2 linked regions of the Methanobrevibacter smithii ATCC 35061 genome follow. The protein of the gene in region 2 binds, or shares a complex with, the protein of the main gene of each other region. Each region holds a gene or a part of one and is shown on either strand. Other genes may lie near its edges. A codon is read from its position in the direction of its gene.

What was found.
Region 1: the proteins of dph2 (region 2) and MSM_RS04505 are in contact, whole or in part, in a crystal structure (PDB 6Q2D), measured with the Methanobrevibacter smithii proteins. Residues at the interface, in WP_011954460.1 of Methanobrevibacter smithii: Met1 (codon at 4,321), Met3 (codon at 4,315), Tyr4 (codon at 4,312), Pro28 (codon at 4,240), Glu29 (codon at 4,237), Gly30 (codon at 4,234), Leu31 (codon at 4,231), Met33 (codon at 4,225), Phe58 (codon at 4,150), His80 (codon at 4,084), Thr124 (codon at 3,952), Gln126 (codon at 3,946), Ser179 (codon at 3,787), Gly180 (codon at 3,784), Asn181 (codon at 3,781), Phe182 (codon at 3,778), His183 (codon at 3,775), Leu185 (codon at 3,769), Tyr201 (codon at 3,721), Asn202 (codon at 3,718), Phe211 (codon at 3,691), Ile215 (codon at 3,679), Arg291 (codon at 3,451), Asp295 (codon at 3,439), Asp296 (codon at 3,436), Gln298 (codon at 3,430), Met299 (codon at 3,427); in WP_011954157.1 of Methanobrevibacter smithii: Pro482 (codon at 3,441), Asn483 (codon at 3,438), Lys484 (codon at 3,435), His485 (codon at 3,432), Tyr553 (codon at 3,228), Asp555 (codon at 3,222), Glu556 (codon at 3,219), Glu559 (codon at 3,210), Leu560 (codon at 3,207), Leu591 (codon at 3,114), His592 (codon at 3,111), Glu593 (codon at 3,108), Asp594 (codon at 3,105), Ala595 (codon at 3,102), Val596 (codon at 3,099), His597 (codon at 3,096), Arg598 (codon at 3,093), Gly599 (codon at 3,090), Pro600 (codon at 3,087).

What each region holds. Positions count from the first base shown.
Region 1 is NC_009515.1:857,960-864,899, forward strand. What follows is about bases 2,289-5,199. They hold MSM_RS04505 (elongation factor EF-2), read right to left. Parts: upstream 4,885-5,199; coding sequence 2,692-4,884; downstream 2,289-2,691. Other genes in these bases: tuf (translation elongation factor EF-1 subunit alpha), read right to left, coding at 2,289-2,540; MSM_RS04510 (30S ribosomal protein S7), read right to left, coding at 4,909-5,199. Outside these bases: cobK (precorrin-6A reductase), read left to right, coding at 1-649; rpsJ (30S ribosomal protein S10), read right to left, coding at 920-1,228; more of tuf, read right to left, coding at 1,299-2,288; more of MSM_RS04510, read right to left, coding at 5,200-5,469; MSM_RS04515 (30S ribosomal protein S12), read right to left, coding at 5,483-5,908; mcrA (coenzyme-B sulfoethylthiotransferase subunit alpha), read right to left, coding at 6,422-6,940. UniProt on the Methanocaldococcus jannaschii protein: Catalyzes the GTP-dependent ribosomal translocation step during translation elongation.
Region 2 is NC_009515.1:1,377,632-1,384,586, forward strand. The notes cover bases 2,320-5,245. They hold dph2 (diphthamide biosynthesis enzyme Dph2), read right to left. Parts: upstream 4,322-5,245; coding sequence 3,317-4,321; downstream 2,320-3,316. Other genes in these bases: MSM_RS06830 (NUDIX domain-containing protein), read right to left, coding at 2,320-2,337; MSM_RS06835 (DNA-directed RNA polymerase subunit L), read right to left, coding at 2,374-2,664; MSM_RS06840 (exosome complex RNA-binding protein Csl4), read right to left, coding at 2,676-3,248; hpt (hypoxanthine/guanine phosphoribosyltransferase), read right to left, coding at 4,323-4,892; MSM_RS06855 (signal recognition particle protein Srp54), read left to right, coding at 4,996-5,245. Also shown: MSM_RS06810 (helicase C-terminal domain-containing protein), read left to right, coding at 1-370; MSM_RS06820 (hypothetical protein), read right to left, coding at 473-1,492; MSM_RS06825 (transcription factor S), read right to left, coding at 1,504-1,818; more of MSM_RS06830, read right to left, coding at 1,915-2,319; more of MSM_RS06855, read left to right, coding at 5,246-6,339; MSM_RS06860 (tRNA pseudouridine(54/55) synthase Pus10), read left to right, coding at 6,336-6,955. UniProt on the Methanocaldococcus jannaschii protein: Catalyzes the first step of diphthamide biosynthesis, i.e. the transfer of the 3-amino-3-carboxypropyl group from S-adenosyl-L-methionine (SAM) to the C2 position of the imidazole ring of the target histidine residue in translation elongation factor 2 (EF-2).

The sequences.
Region 1 (6,940 bases), 520 kb from region 2 along the record:
TGACACAATAGCTAAACCACTTTTAAAAGATGAATTCATAACACTTATTGAAAATAATGAATTCAATCTTTTAATTGATGCAACTCATCCTTATGCATCACACATCACCCAAACTACTGTTAGCCTATCCAAATTATTCAGCATAGCTTATATTCGCTTTGAAAGACCACCATCAAACCTTGATAATGTTGACACATCAAGAGTTCGTGAAGTAACTTCCCTTGATGAAGCAGGACAATTAATAGCTAACGAGTTTACTTCAGGAAACGTGTTGCATCTTGCAGGAGCCAATACCATGGAACCTATTTTAAAATATGTTCCTGTAAACAGGTTTTATGCAAGAATTTTAAAAGTTCCGAAATCTGTGGAAAAATGCAAAATGCTAAATCTTCCTGAGGAACATATCATACCAATGAAAGGTACATCCAGCTTAGAGGAAAACCTAAAAATAATTGAAGAAACACAAGCAAGTGTTATGATAACAAAAGAAAGTGGTGATATCGGAGGAGTAACTAATAAAATTAATGCTGCTAATTTAAAAGATATAGGTGTCATCATGTTAAAACGTCCAAAAATCAGAGATTTAAATAAAAATGACATTGTTTCTAATTTAGACGAATTAGATGAAAAAATAAATAACTGTTTTTAAATTAAAAAGAACGCCGAGACTGGGATTTGAACCCAGGCGGAGAAACTCCACAGGATTTCAAGTCCTGCGCCTTACCAGACTAGACTATCTCGGCAAAAAATACACTGTTAAAAAAATTAGAAAAAATATATAAAAAGTAAAAAAGATAACGCCGAGACTGGGATTTGAACCCAGGCGGAGAAACTCCACAGGATTTCAAGTCCTGCGCCTTACCAGACTAGACTATCTCGGCATGATAACAGAAAAAATATTTAGAAAAAATCTAAATATTTATCCTTTAAGTTCTATTTCAATACTTACATTATCCGGAACATTAACTTTCATGACTTGTCTCATAGCACGTTCGTCAGCACCAATTCCAACTAAACGTTTATGAATTCTAAGTTCCCATTTTTCCCAGGAAGCTTTTCCTTCTCCATCCGGAGATTTTCTTGTAGGTACTACTAATTTTTTAGTAGGTAATGGAATAGGACCAGACAAATCAACACCAGTTCTTTCAGCGATTTTTTTAAGTTGATCACAGACATAAGCTAATTTTTCTGGATCAGTTCCTGTAAGCTTAATTCTTGCTTGATGCATTATTATCCTCCAAAAATAAAAATAAAAAAGAAAGGAACAACCCCTTTCTTTTAATTAACTACTTACAAATCTATTTAGCTGGGGTAACGTCAATACATAATCCAGCAGCAACAGTTTGACCCATATCCCTAATAGCAAATCTACCCATTTGAGGGATTTTTTTAGCGTTTTCGATTACCATAGGTTTGGTTGGTTTAACTTTTACGAATGCTGCGTTACCAGTTTTTAAGAAGTCAGGGTTTTCTTCAGCTACTTGACCAGTTGCAGGGTCTAATTTTGCAGTTAATTCTAAGAAAGTACATGCAACTTGAGAAGTGTGACAGTGGAATACAGGAGTGTATCCAACAGTGATTACACCAGGGTGTTGTAAAACAACAATTTGTGCATCAAATTCTTTAGCTACAGCAGGAGCATCGTCTACATGACCAGCTACGTCTCCTCTCCTGATATCGTTTTTACCTACACCTCTTACATTGAATCCGATGTTGTCACCAGGTTCAGCAGTTTCAAAGGTTTCGTGGTGCATTTCGATAGATTTTACTTCTCCAGAAGCTCCAGCAGGTTCGAAGATTACGTTTTCTCCTTTTTTCATAACACCGGTTTCTACTCTTCCTACAGGTACAGTACCTACACCAGTAATGGAGTAAACATCTTGAATAGGGATCCTTAATGGTAAGGATACAGGTTTTTCAGGAGCAGCTAAATTATCTAAAGCTTGCATTAAAGTGTCACCTTTGTACCAGGAGGTGTTAGGACTTGCATCTTTAATGTTGTCTCCTTCAAATGCAGAAACAGGGATGAAAGGAACATCAGCAGGGTTGAATCCAACAGTTTTAATTAAAGCAGATACTTCGTCTTTTAATTCGTTGAATTTTGCTTCATCATAATCTACTAAATCGATTTTGTTGATTGCAACGATTAATTGGTTAATACCTAAAGTTTTGGATAAGAAAACGTGTTCTTTGGTTTGTGGCATTACACCGTCGTCTGCAGCTACTACTAATACACCAGCATCTGCTTGGGAAGCACCAGTAATCATATTTTTAACGAAGTCTCTGTGTCCAGGACAGTCTACAACAGTGTAGTCGTATTTTTTGGTGGAGAATTTTTGGTGAGCAAGGTCGATAGTTACTCCTCTTTCCCTTTCTTCTCCTAATTTATCCATAACAAATCTGAATTTGTTTTCTCCATCATCTAATTGTTGTTCAGCGATTGCACCTGCTTTTAATAACAAGTGTCCAACTAATGTGGATTTTCCGTGGTCAACGTGTCCGATAAATGCTAAATTAATATGTTCTTTAGTTTTTGCCATAATAATACCTCTTTTCGTATAAATCGAAATAACATTCATTAAGCTTATAATTTTAGCTTAATTTAAATTTTAATTATTCACATATAAATATGTAATGTTTTTTTCGTAATTTTAAATAAAAAATATAAAAAAATTAAAAATTAAATTTTAATTATCCTACATAATGTTCAGGACCATAAGGTTCTGGAGATAAGCCTTTTCTTTGCCTAATCTCTTTAACGATTTGATTTTGCATTTCACGTGGTAATCTTTCAAATCCAGACATTTCAGTAGACCATAAACATCTACCTTCAGCAGCGGATCTGATATCACCAGCAAAACCAAACATTTCAGCTACAGGAACTTTAGATTCAATAGTAGCCATGTCTCCTTCTTGACCCATGTCAACTATTTGACCTCTCCTGTTTTGGATTTCCCTGGTACATGGACCCATGTAATCTTGTGGAGTGTTAATGAACACTTTTTGCATAGGTTCAAGTAAAGTAGGACCAGCAGACATCATAGATGCATAAATTGCATTTCTAATAGCTGGCAATACTTGTGCAGGTCCTCTGTGAACTGCATCTTCGTGAAGTTTTGCATCGTGGAGTTTGAATTTTAATCCCATAGCAATTTCTTTAGCTAAAGGTCCGTCATTAAGTGCGGATTCAAATCCTTCAATTAAAAGCTCTTTTACTTCATCTAAGTATTGGATACCACGGGTAGCATTGATGAATACGCTTCTGTTGTAAACATCCCATACTTTTCTCGCTTCTTCTTTATCTAAACCGTATTCCATGAAGTCATTAGCAGATTCTTTACCTTTAACTTTACCTTCTTTAAGTTTTCCTTCTTGTAATGCTTTGAAAAGTTCATCTTCTAAAGGTTCAACAGTAATGTAGAATCTGTTATGTTTGTTTGGAGATTTACCTTCAACTTGTGGAGATAATTGAGATACGGTTTCCCTGTATACAACAATAGGTTCTGAAGTTTGGATTTCAACACCTTTATCTTTAATTCTGTAACTGATAACTTCTAAATGAAGTTCTCCCATACCTGAAACTAAATGTTCACCGGTTTCTTCGTTAATTTCAACTTTAATGGTTGGGTCTTCTTTAGCTACTTGTCTTAATACTTCAATTAATTTTGGTAAATCTTTAGTATTTTTAGCTTCTACAGCAACAGTAACTACAGGTTCAGAAATGTGGTCTAATCCTTCAAACTCTTTGATTTTGTCTTCAGGAGAACAGATAGTTTCCCCAGCGATTGCACCTTTTGCACCAGCAACATATACAATGTTACCTGCAGGTACAGCATCAGTGTTAACTCTTTCAGGTCCGAAGTATACACCTACTTGCTGAACTCTGGATTTGGAATGAGATCCAACTAAGTATACTTCTGTACCTTTTTCAATTGATCCTCCGTAAACCCTACCGGTAGCAATTTCACCAGCGTGTTTGTCTACAGATACGTTAGTAACCATTACAGCTAAAGGTCCGTCAGGACTTGTAGTAATCATACCTTGACCTGCAGGAGATTCAATGTCACCTTCCCAGATGTTAGGTACCCTGTATTCTTGAGATACTTTAGGAGAAGGCAAGTGTTCTACTACCATACCGAGTAATACTTCAGACAATGGTACTTTTTGAGCTAATTCTTTTTGTTTATCATCATTACAATAATCAATGATGTCTTTGAAGTTAACTCCAGTTTCTTGCATCATTGGAACGTTAATAGCCCAATTGTGATAAGCTGAACCGAAAGCTACACTACCATCAGTGAAATCAACAGCCCATTCTTCTTTTTTATCTTCAGGAGCCATGTTTTTGATTAATTTGTTAGCTTCCATGTAAATGTTAATGAACCTTTTTTGTAATTCTTCAGGTTCTAATTTTAACTCGTTGATTAATCTGTCAACTTTGTTAATGAACAAAACAGGTTTAACATTTTCTTTTAAAGCTTGTCTAAGTACAGTTTCAGTTTGAGGCATGATACCTTCAACAGCACAAACAACAACAACTGCACCATCTACAGCTCTCATAGCACGAGTTACGTCCCCACCAAAGTCAACGTGACCTGGAGTATCAATTAAGTTGATTAAGTATTCTTCATCTTTGTAATTGTGAACCATTGATACGTTTGCTGCATCAATAGTAATACCACGTGCTTGTTCTTGTTCATCAAAATCTAAAAACCTTTGATCACCAGCAAGTTCTTCGGAAATCATTCCTGCACCTGCTAAAAGGTTATCGGATAATGTAGTTTTACCGTGGTCAATGTGAGCACAGATACCAATATTCCTGATGGAATCTGGTTTATACATTAAATCCTTAATTTTTGCAATCATTTTCTCTCTTCTACTCAAAGAAATCACCTTATATAAATATGATTAGTGTGCTGCTTTTGCAACTCTTTCTTTTTCTTCTTTTTTCTGTAAAGCAAAACTTCTGGAATCTTCTTCAGAAGCAAGAATTAATTCATCAGCTAAACATTCAGCAACAGATTTTCTGTTTTTAAATGCTGATTGTAAAGTTCCTCTAGTTAAGAATCCTAATGAAAGATCTACTCTTCTTTGTGGAGAAATGTCCACTGCTACTTGGTATCCGATACCACCGTATTTAATACGAGTAGTTTCTTCACGAGGGGAAGTATTTTCAACTGCAGTAACTAAAACTTGAACAGGGTTCTTTTTAGTTCTTTTGTTGATAATATCCAATGCATCTTTTACAATATTGTAAGCTTTGTTTTTCTTACCTGAGTTGATGTGAGTCCTCATGATTTTATTCATTAATCTTTCAATGATAGATACTTTAGATTTTGCAAACTGTCTTTTTACATGTCTACCTGAAGTGTGAGGAACAAGAGTTTCATCTAAGCAGATGTATTTTACTAAACCTAAATCTTCGATTTTGACTTCATCGAGTTCCCATTTATCAAATAATTTACTCATAAAAATACCATCCTTATCTTACAGGTTTTTCTATTTTTCCACTTACCATCTCGGATAAAGCTACGTTGTTAACTTTAGATACTTTCCAACGAACTCCAGGAATATCTCCCATAGATCTTCCAGATGGTCCACCAATTCCTTCAATCATGACTTCATCGTGCTCATCGATAAATCCAATAGCTCCGTCACCTGGTGCGAAAGCAGTTAATTGTTTACCGTTTTTGATTAATTGAACACGAACACATTTACGTATAGCAGAGTTAGGTTGTTTTGCTTCTATCCCTACTTTTTCGATTACAATTCCTCTAGCTTGAGGAGCTCCTTCAAGAGGGTCTGCTTTAACATCTAATCTTAAAGCTTTCCTTTTGTAATCTACATCTTTCCACTTAAAATTTTGTCTATTTTTTTTAAGTTTTTTTGCAGCAAAAAGTCCTGGCATAATATTTCCTCTAAACTTTTATTAAACATATCTAAGAATCCACCGCTGCGATTTATACAGCTAAAAATAGCTAATACAATCTAAATTCAAAGATATAACTAGTTAATAATATAATAATTAATTAGACAATTAAATTATCTAAAAATGAAGATATCATGATTTTTTATTGGAAGCATAGTAAAAAGCACACACAACTATGTTCCATTAATTGTCGATATCTTATGATGATTTATCTTTTTTAACATTAATAAAGGTATCTATTTTGACTTGTTGAAAGTCAGTTTTGATTAAATAAAAAATATTTCAAAGATTTATTTGAATATTATTTGCTTTGTTTTTATTGCTTATATTAGTTTTCCTCTACATACAAAATAAACTCTATATCCTGTTTTTTAGAGCCGGTATTTTTGTTGTAACAAAAACATGAAAACCTGATTTTTCAATAGAGAATTTCAAAATTAAGATAAAGAAAAAACAATAAATTTAAAGTAAAAAAAAGAAAAAAGAAGAGAATTATTTTGCAGGAATTATAATATCCCTTTCACCGTCCGGCTCAAATTCTCTTAATGCTCCTCTTGCAATCTCTTTTCTAGGATGTTTAAAATCAAAAGATAATGCATCATCTGCAAATGCAATTTTTATTAAAGGATTAACAGAAAATGCATCTTTTCTTGCAGCATGAGGTGCCTGTGCAATACCTGCATATTCTGGCTGGTGACCTACATTCATAGCATAGTTCGGATAGTTTGGTCCTCTTAATTCATGAATTAAACCTTCATCACTTCTAATAGATAATGAATTAGCAGAACCGCACTGGTCTTGCAAGTCATATCCATAGAATCCTAATCTTGAATGTCCTTCCTTATGTAAAAGCATACTTAAATACCAGCCATTTACACCAGCATTGGAATTTGCTGTTGCAAAAGCTGTGGAACATCCTGCAGCTGCAGATATAACTGATGCCCTTTGTGAACCTCCGAAATGAGTTTCAAGAAGAGTAGGTATTTCATATTGTTCTAAACCATAAAGTGT
Region 2 (6,955 bases):
AAAAAATAGGGAAGAGGTATTAAATTATTTTGAAAAAGATGAAAATCCTTTGGTTTTGGTATCTCCGTCAATGAGTGAAGGGGTGGATTTGCCATACGACAAATGCAGATTCCAGGTTATTTATAAAATTCCTTTCCCTTATCTTGGAGATAAGCAGGTTGATATGAGACGTAGAAGAGACCAAAAATGGTATGCATATAAAACAGTAATGACTCTTATGCAGGCTTATGGTCGTGGAATGCGTGCAGAAGATGATTCTTGTTATACTTATATCTTAGATAGTGATGTTAACATGATTCTTAAAAGTCCATTATATCGCTCTTTAATCCCTGACTTCTTTAAGGAAGCTATTGTCAGGCTTAAGGATTAAAATATTTTAAAAAAAGTACGGACCTAGGGGGATTTGAACCCCCGACCTCAGGATCCGAAGTCCTGCGTCATTCCTGGCTAGACTACAGGCCCAAAATAGTATTTATTCTTTTTTATTTTTCTTTGAATCAACAGAGACAATAGGAATTTCATCTATTTCTTCAACACTTGAGAAAATATCGTCAATAGATTCATTATCTAAACTAGCTTTTTCGTATTCTATTTCTTCAATTTCTTCTTGACTAAGTCCTTTTTCTTCTTCAGGTCTTTCTTTAGGTAATGGGACATCGTCCAGTGTTGCTTGTTTGGTGTGGGTGACTCCTTCTAATTTGGAAACAGGTTTTTTAAGGTTTTCTTTAAATTCACCAATGTCAAATTCTCCAATTTTGTAAGATTCTTTATCTAAAGGGATATTACTTTTTGGAATAATTTTTTCTTTTGGTTTTTCTATTTCTTTTTTTTCAGCTTTTTCTTCCCTGTCTATATTTTTAATTGAACTAGCTAGTTTATCTGCTTGTTTAAAGCCAAATATTTTGTATGCTCCAATTATCACCAACAGCACTCCAATTATTATCATAACTGCAACAATACTGTTGTGTTCTCCGGAGGTTACATTGTCAATAACTCTATCACTAGCTCCTATAAACATAATAATGGATCCAATAAGTAATAATATTCCTATAGCTAAACTAACTATTCCACTTACAGGAGTTCCACCTATTTTTGCATTTAATAGATTATCAAAGCCTTCAGAAATAGTTCCGTCTAAGGAATCAGAGGGTTCTTCGCTGTATTCTTCATTATCTTCAGAAAATTCAATATCATCTAATTTAGTTTTTATGATGTAATCTTCATTTATTTCTTTTTTTTCTAAATTTTCCCCGGGTGTTGAATCAGAATCAGGGCGATAAATAAATTCATCATCTATTTCGTATTCTTTGTTGTCATCTGTGTCATGAAGGTATGCAAGTAATTCTTCATCTTCTTCATACTCTTCATTGTCTTTTACATCGAATACATCTTCTGAATTGTCAGCAGATTCGTTTATATCTTCATCTTTGACATTATTTAGCATATCCTTTAAATTAGAAATCCTATGCTCATTTTCTTTAGATTTTTTCATAAACTATCCTCTTAATCGTATTCTCTCCATGTGTGTCCACATTTAAGACACTTAAAGAAACGTGTTTCAGCTTCATCAGCACTACGGGTTTGTTGTAACCACCATGAAGCTTCTGTGTGACCACATTCTGGACAAACCGCTTTTGTAGTTGGAAGTGTATTTACATCTTCTCCTTTTTCAATAACACTATCATTTTCTTTAATTTTTTCATTAACATTATATTCTGATTTATCTTTTGATAATTTTTTAGTATATCCGCAACTACATTTTAATTCATTGTCTTCTGTTGGAAGTAACATTGATCCACATTCAGGACAAAATTCCATATTTTTTAACCCCTTATATAATTTTTTCTTATCAAAACTTTTATAACATTTTAAATTATATTCTCAAGTTATTTATATTTTTACTATTTTTTAACATTAAAATTTACTTGAAACGGCATTTAAACAATCGTTAATAATTTTTGCATGGTCGAAAGCAAGTTCGATGTTGACCAAATCTTTTTGGGAAAAAATACCTATTTCACAGGCATCACTATCTGCTTTTTTATTATCCATATTTCCTTTGGCTATATAAGCTACGGTTATTGTGTGCCCACGAGGGTCTCTATCAGGTTTTGAGTAAACATTAACTAAATCTAACAGTTCTACATCAATGTTTGTTTCTTCTTTAGCTTCACGAATAGCTGCTGTTTCTACAGTTTCACCATATTCTACAAAGCCTCCTGGAAGAGCCCAATGATTTTTAAATGGATCATTTTTTCGTTTAATAAGAATAAAATCAGTGTTTTCATCAAAAATAAAAATGTCTGTGGTTAATGAAGGAATTTTATAATCTCCCATCATATCCCCTCAAAATAAAATAAGTTTTTATTGAAGTTATAAAGTTTCTTCAATAAGTTTTTTAAAGTCTGCAGCATCATCTTTAAGTTGGCTAGCTGCTTTTTTCAATACTTTCCTTGGTCTTTTTCCTCTTTTGGTTTTGATGGTCATATTTGGTTCACCGGTAAGAGGATGGTCAATATTGTAAACAGCATATTCAACATCACTATCTTGCATTAAGATGTGTCTAAGTGCATTACATACTCCGTGGCTTTCGCCATGTACAATAAATTCAAGTTCTAATGTTTTATCTTCAATAATTTCAATATTGGTATTGTTATCCATCATATCAACCTTAATTAGCTATTAACATAATTTATAGAAACTTCACGTTTTTCTTTTTTCTTACATGTTCTACACTGGACTTCATTTTCTTTTTGTGTGGTATTCATATAATCTCTGCAACGGGTACACATTGCTTTTAAAACTCCACAATCTTCATCCACTGTAGCTAAATCAACATTATCTCCAGTAATTTTTACTACTTTTGCTTTTACAATATCTCCAATTCTAAAAGCATCTGTCAATTTATCTAAATATCCTGATTTTGCTTGGGATATGTGAATTGCACCCATGTATGGAAGTGCTAAAGGTCTACTACTATCTGTTAAACAATCAATATTTACATTAGCTCTTTGAGTTTTTATATCTGTAATCTGTCCGTAAACAGTATCACCTAATTTTAAAAGAGCAGGTTGGCTAGATTTGGCTTTTACAGTAATAGTCCTCATTTTTGAATCAATTTGAACATTTCCTAATACTGATGATTTAATCTCGCCGTTATCTTCATAAGTACCTTTTCCAAGTAAATATTGCTCAATTATTCCTAGTTTATCTCCAGGCATTACAAATGCCCCGTTTTTTATACTCATAATCAAATCACCAAAATAAGGAATTATTAATATTAATATAATAATTTTATTTTTATTAATATTTAAAACTATTTGTACCTTTCATGGAATAAAATTTCATCCAATTGGTAATTTTCCCATTGTCTTTTATTTAAAACTATTTCAAGTTCCTGTGGTGTTAATAATGGTTTTTTATACATTTGAGAATCATCAATAGCTATTCTTGGACAGGCTGAAACAACAAAAGCATCTAATTCCATGTATGGCAGTAATATGTCGGGATTTATATTGTCCGCCATTATGATATATGCCTCCATTTTGTTATCTTCTAGAATTTTTTTGATTTCTTTAGCTAGTTTCATTCTGTATTGTCCCTCTTTAGAAGAAACTATTATTCCCCATTTTTCAGCTTCTCTTGCTTTTGTAATTCTTGCAAATCTGATTCTCAATATTCTGTCTGCAAAAGCACTGATATCTCTTATTTCACTGTTATATGGGTCTAAAGCCAATACTGGTGATTTGGTAAATAAATAAATTCCTAATGGATGGAAATTTCCGCTACCTATAAATAAGTAAACTTCAGCGTCCAAATTTTTGATTGATGAAAAATTGCATCCTAAAACTTGTCCTTTTTTAGTATTTTTAGAAGATCCAAGAACTACTTCTTTTCCATTGTCTTCCAAATAATCTTTAATTTCATTTAACAAATGTAAGTGTTGTGTTGTAGTTACAAGAGCTATTTTTGAATAGTCTTCTAGTTTTTCAAGACATTTTTCAAGGTCTTTTTTGACATCAATATTAGAAAAAGCTTCTATGAACAGTGTCGGCACTTCATATTTTAATGGAAGTGGGGTGTGGCCATAATGAACGATTAAATCAACGGAACCTTTCATTTTGTAATCACTTACATCACAGGCTCCAAAACAAGGGTCTCCAGATATTATCACGGTAGCAGGAGTTTGTGATTCAATAGCCTTTGCTATTTTAACTGCCTGCATTTTAAGACCTTCCGGAAATTGAAGACCTACAGTTCTAGCTCCTTTTTTATTAATCTTTCTTATGACTTTGTCTAAGTCCATGTTATACATTGACATTTTAATCTTCAATGGTTTTTTCGATAACTACTTTGCCGTCAATTACATCTAATTTTACAACTGAAAATATTGGAATGCCAGTTTCTTTTTCAACTAATTTTTTGCCTTCTCCTTTTTCAATAACAGCTACTGCAGCTTTTATGTCAATATTTAATTCTTTTAGTGCATTTAAAGTTGAAATTAATGTTCCTCCAGTACTTACAACATCATCTATTAAAAGGATTTTTTCTCCTTCTTTTAAATCATTTATATATAATTTAGAAGACCCGTAGCCTGTTTTTTGACTTATTTCTTTTTCTCCTTCAAGTCCATATTGTCTTTTACGGATAATTACAAATGGGATGTCGGTAGCTAAGGATAAAGCTGTAGCTAAATGTATTCCCATAGCTTCAATAGCGACTATTTTATCAATATCCATATCAACATGTTCTTTTACAACATTTGCTAATTCACGAAGCATTGAAGGTTTCATAGTTGGAACTCCATCACTTATAGGATTAACAAAATAATTATAATCTCCTTTTTTAACAATAGGAGAAGCTTCTAAAGATTTTTTAACTTCTTCTAACATTTATCTCACACAAAAATTTAAAAATTAAATCAAATATAATATATATTTAATATAAATATTAATATAAATTTTTCTTAAAGAATAATTTTAATCGTGTGATATTATGGCGATGCTTGGAAATTTAGGTGAAAATCTTACTAAGACTATGAAAAAATTAGTAGGAATATCAGTTATTGATAAAAAAACAATAGAGGAAGTTGTAAAAGAAATACAACGTGCTTTAATTCAATCTGATGTTAATATCGCTTTAGTTTTAGATTTATCCAAAAAAATTAAAAAAAGGGCTCTTGAAGAGGAACCTCCAAAAGGTATTACTCCAAGAGAGCATGTTATAACAATTATTTACGAAGAAATGGTAAATCTGTTAGGTGGTGAGGCACCAGGATTGGATATTGATGTTAAACCTTATAAAATCTTGTTCTTAGGTTTGCAGGGTAGTGGTAAAACAACTACTATTGGTAAATTATGCAGATATTTACAGAAAAAAGGTTTTAACCCTGCTGTTGTGTGTACAGATACATGGAGGCCTGCTGCTTATGAACAGTTAAGACAATTAACTGAAGAAATGCAGGTGCCGCTCTATGGAGATCCTGATAATAAAGATGCTCTTGATTTGGCTCAAAAAGGTTTGAAAGAGTTTAAAAACAGGAAAGTCATTATTTTTGATACTGCAGGAAGACATAAACAGGAAGAAGATTTGATTGCTGAAATGGATACCTTGGATGATATTATTCAGCCAACTGAATCTATTCTTGTAATTGATGGAACAATTGGTCAGCAAGCAGGTGAACAGGCTAAGGCATTCTCACAGGCAACTGATGTCGGTTCTATAATAATTACCAAACTTGACGGTTCAGCTAAAGGTGGGGGAGCAATGTCTGCAGTAGCTGAAACTGGAGCTCCAATTAAATTTATCGGTACTGGTGAACGTATTGATGATTTCGAATTGTTCGATCCGGCAAGATTTATTTCAAGATTGCTTGGAATGGGAGATATCCAAACCCTTATTGAAAAAGCCGAAGACAGCATTGATGAGGATATGGCTGAAAAAACCATGAAAAACATGATGTCTGGTAAATTCACATTGGTTGACATGAAAAATCAGTTTGAAATGATGAACAGTATGGGGCCGATGCAGCAGGTTTTAAGCATGATTCCTGGACTTGGAAATAAGGTATCTAAAGAGGCATCTAAAATGACTGAAGACAAAATTGACGGATATAAAGTCATAATGTCTTCAATGACTAAAAAAGAAATGGAAAATCCAAAGTTGATTAAACAGTCACGTATTAGAAGAATAGCTATGGGTGCAGGTGTTGAGGAATCAGAAGTAAGAGACTTGTTAAAATATTACAACAACACTAAAAAGACCATGAAAGGCATTGGAAAACGCGGACGTTTTGGTAATAATTCAATGAACCGTATGATGGGTCAATTCATGAAATGATTAGCATGTATGATTTAGTCAAAAAAATATTGAAAGAAACTAACGGTCAAATTTGCAAACATTGTTTAGGACGCAAACTTTCCCATATTGTGGAAGGCAGAGATAATATAAATCGTGGAGAAAAGATATTTGAAGATTTGGAAATTCCGAAGCCTGAAAACTGTGTGGTTTGCGGAAATATCTTTGATAAAATCAATGATGAATTATTTAAAAAGATTTATGACAAAATTGACTTTTTAAATGTGGAATTTGATACATTTCTTGTAGGATCCAGAATTGATAAGCAAATTAAAACCTGGGATGATGAACTAAGTGAAAAATTCGATTTAGATGTTGAACCAATTAAAAAAGAATTAAACAGAATAATTGGTCGTGAAATTGAAAACACTTTAGAAAAAGAAGTTGAATTTGAAAAACAGGATATTGTAATCAATGTTGATTTAAGAAAAGAACCTAAAGTTAGAATTCAGATTAATCCTCTTTTCATTGAAGGAAAATATAACAAATTAGTCCGTGGAATTCCTCAAACAAAATGGCCCTGCGGCAAATGTAAAGGAAAAGGATGTGAAGAATGTAATTTTACAGGTAAACAGTATGGGGAATCTGTAGAAGAATT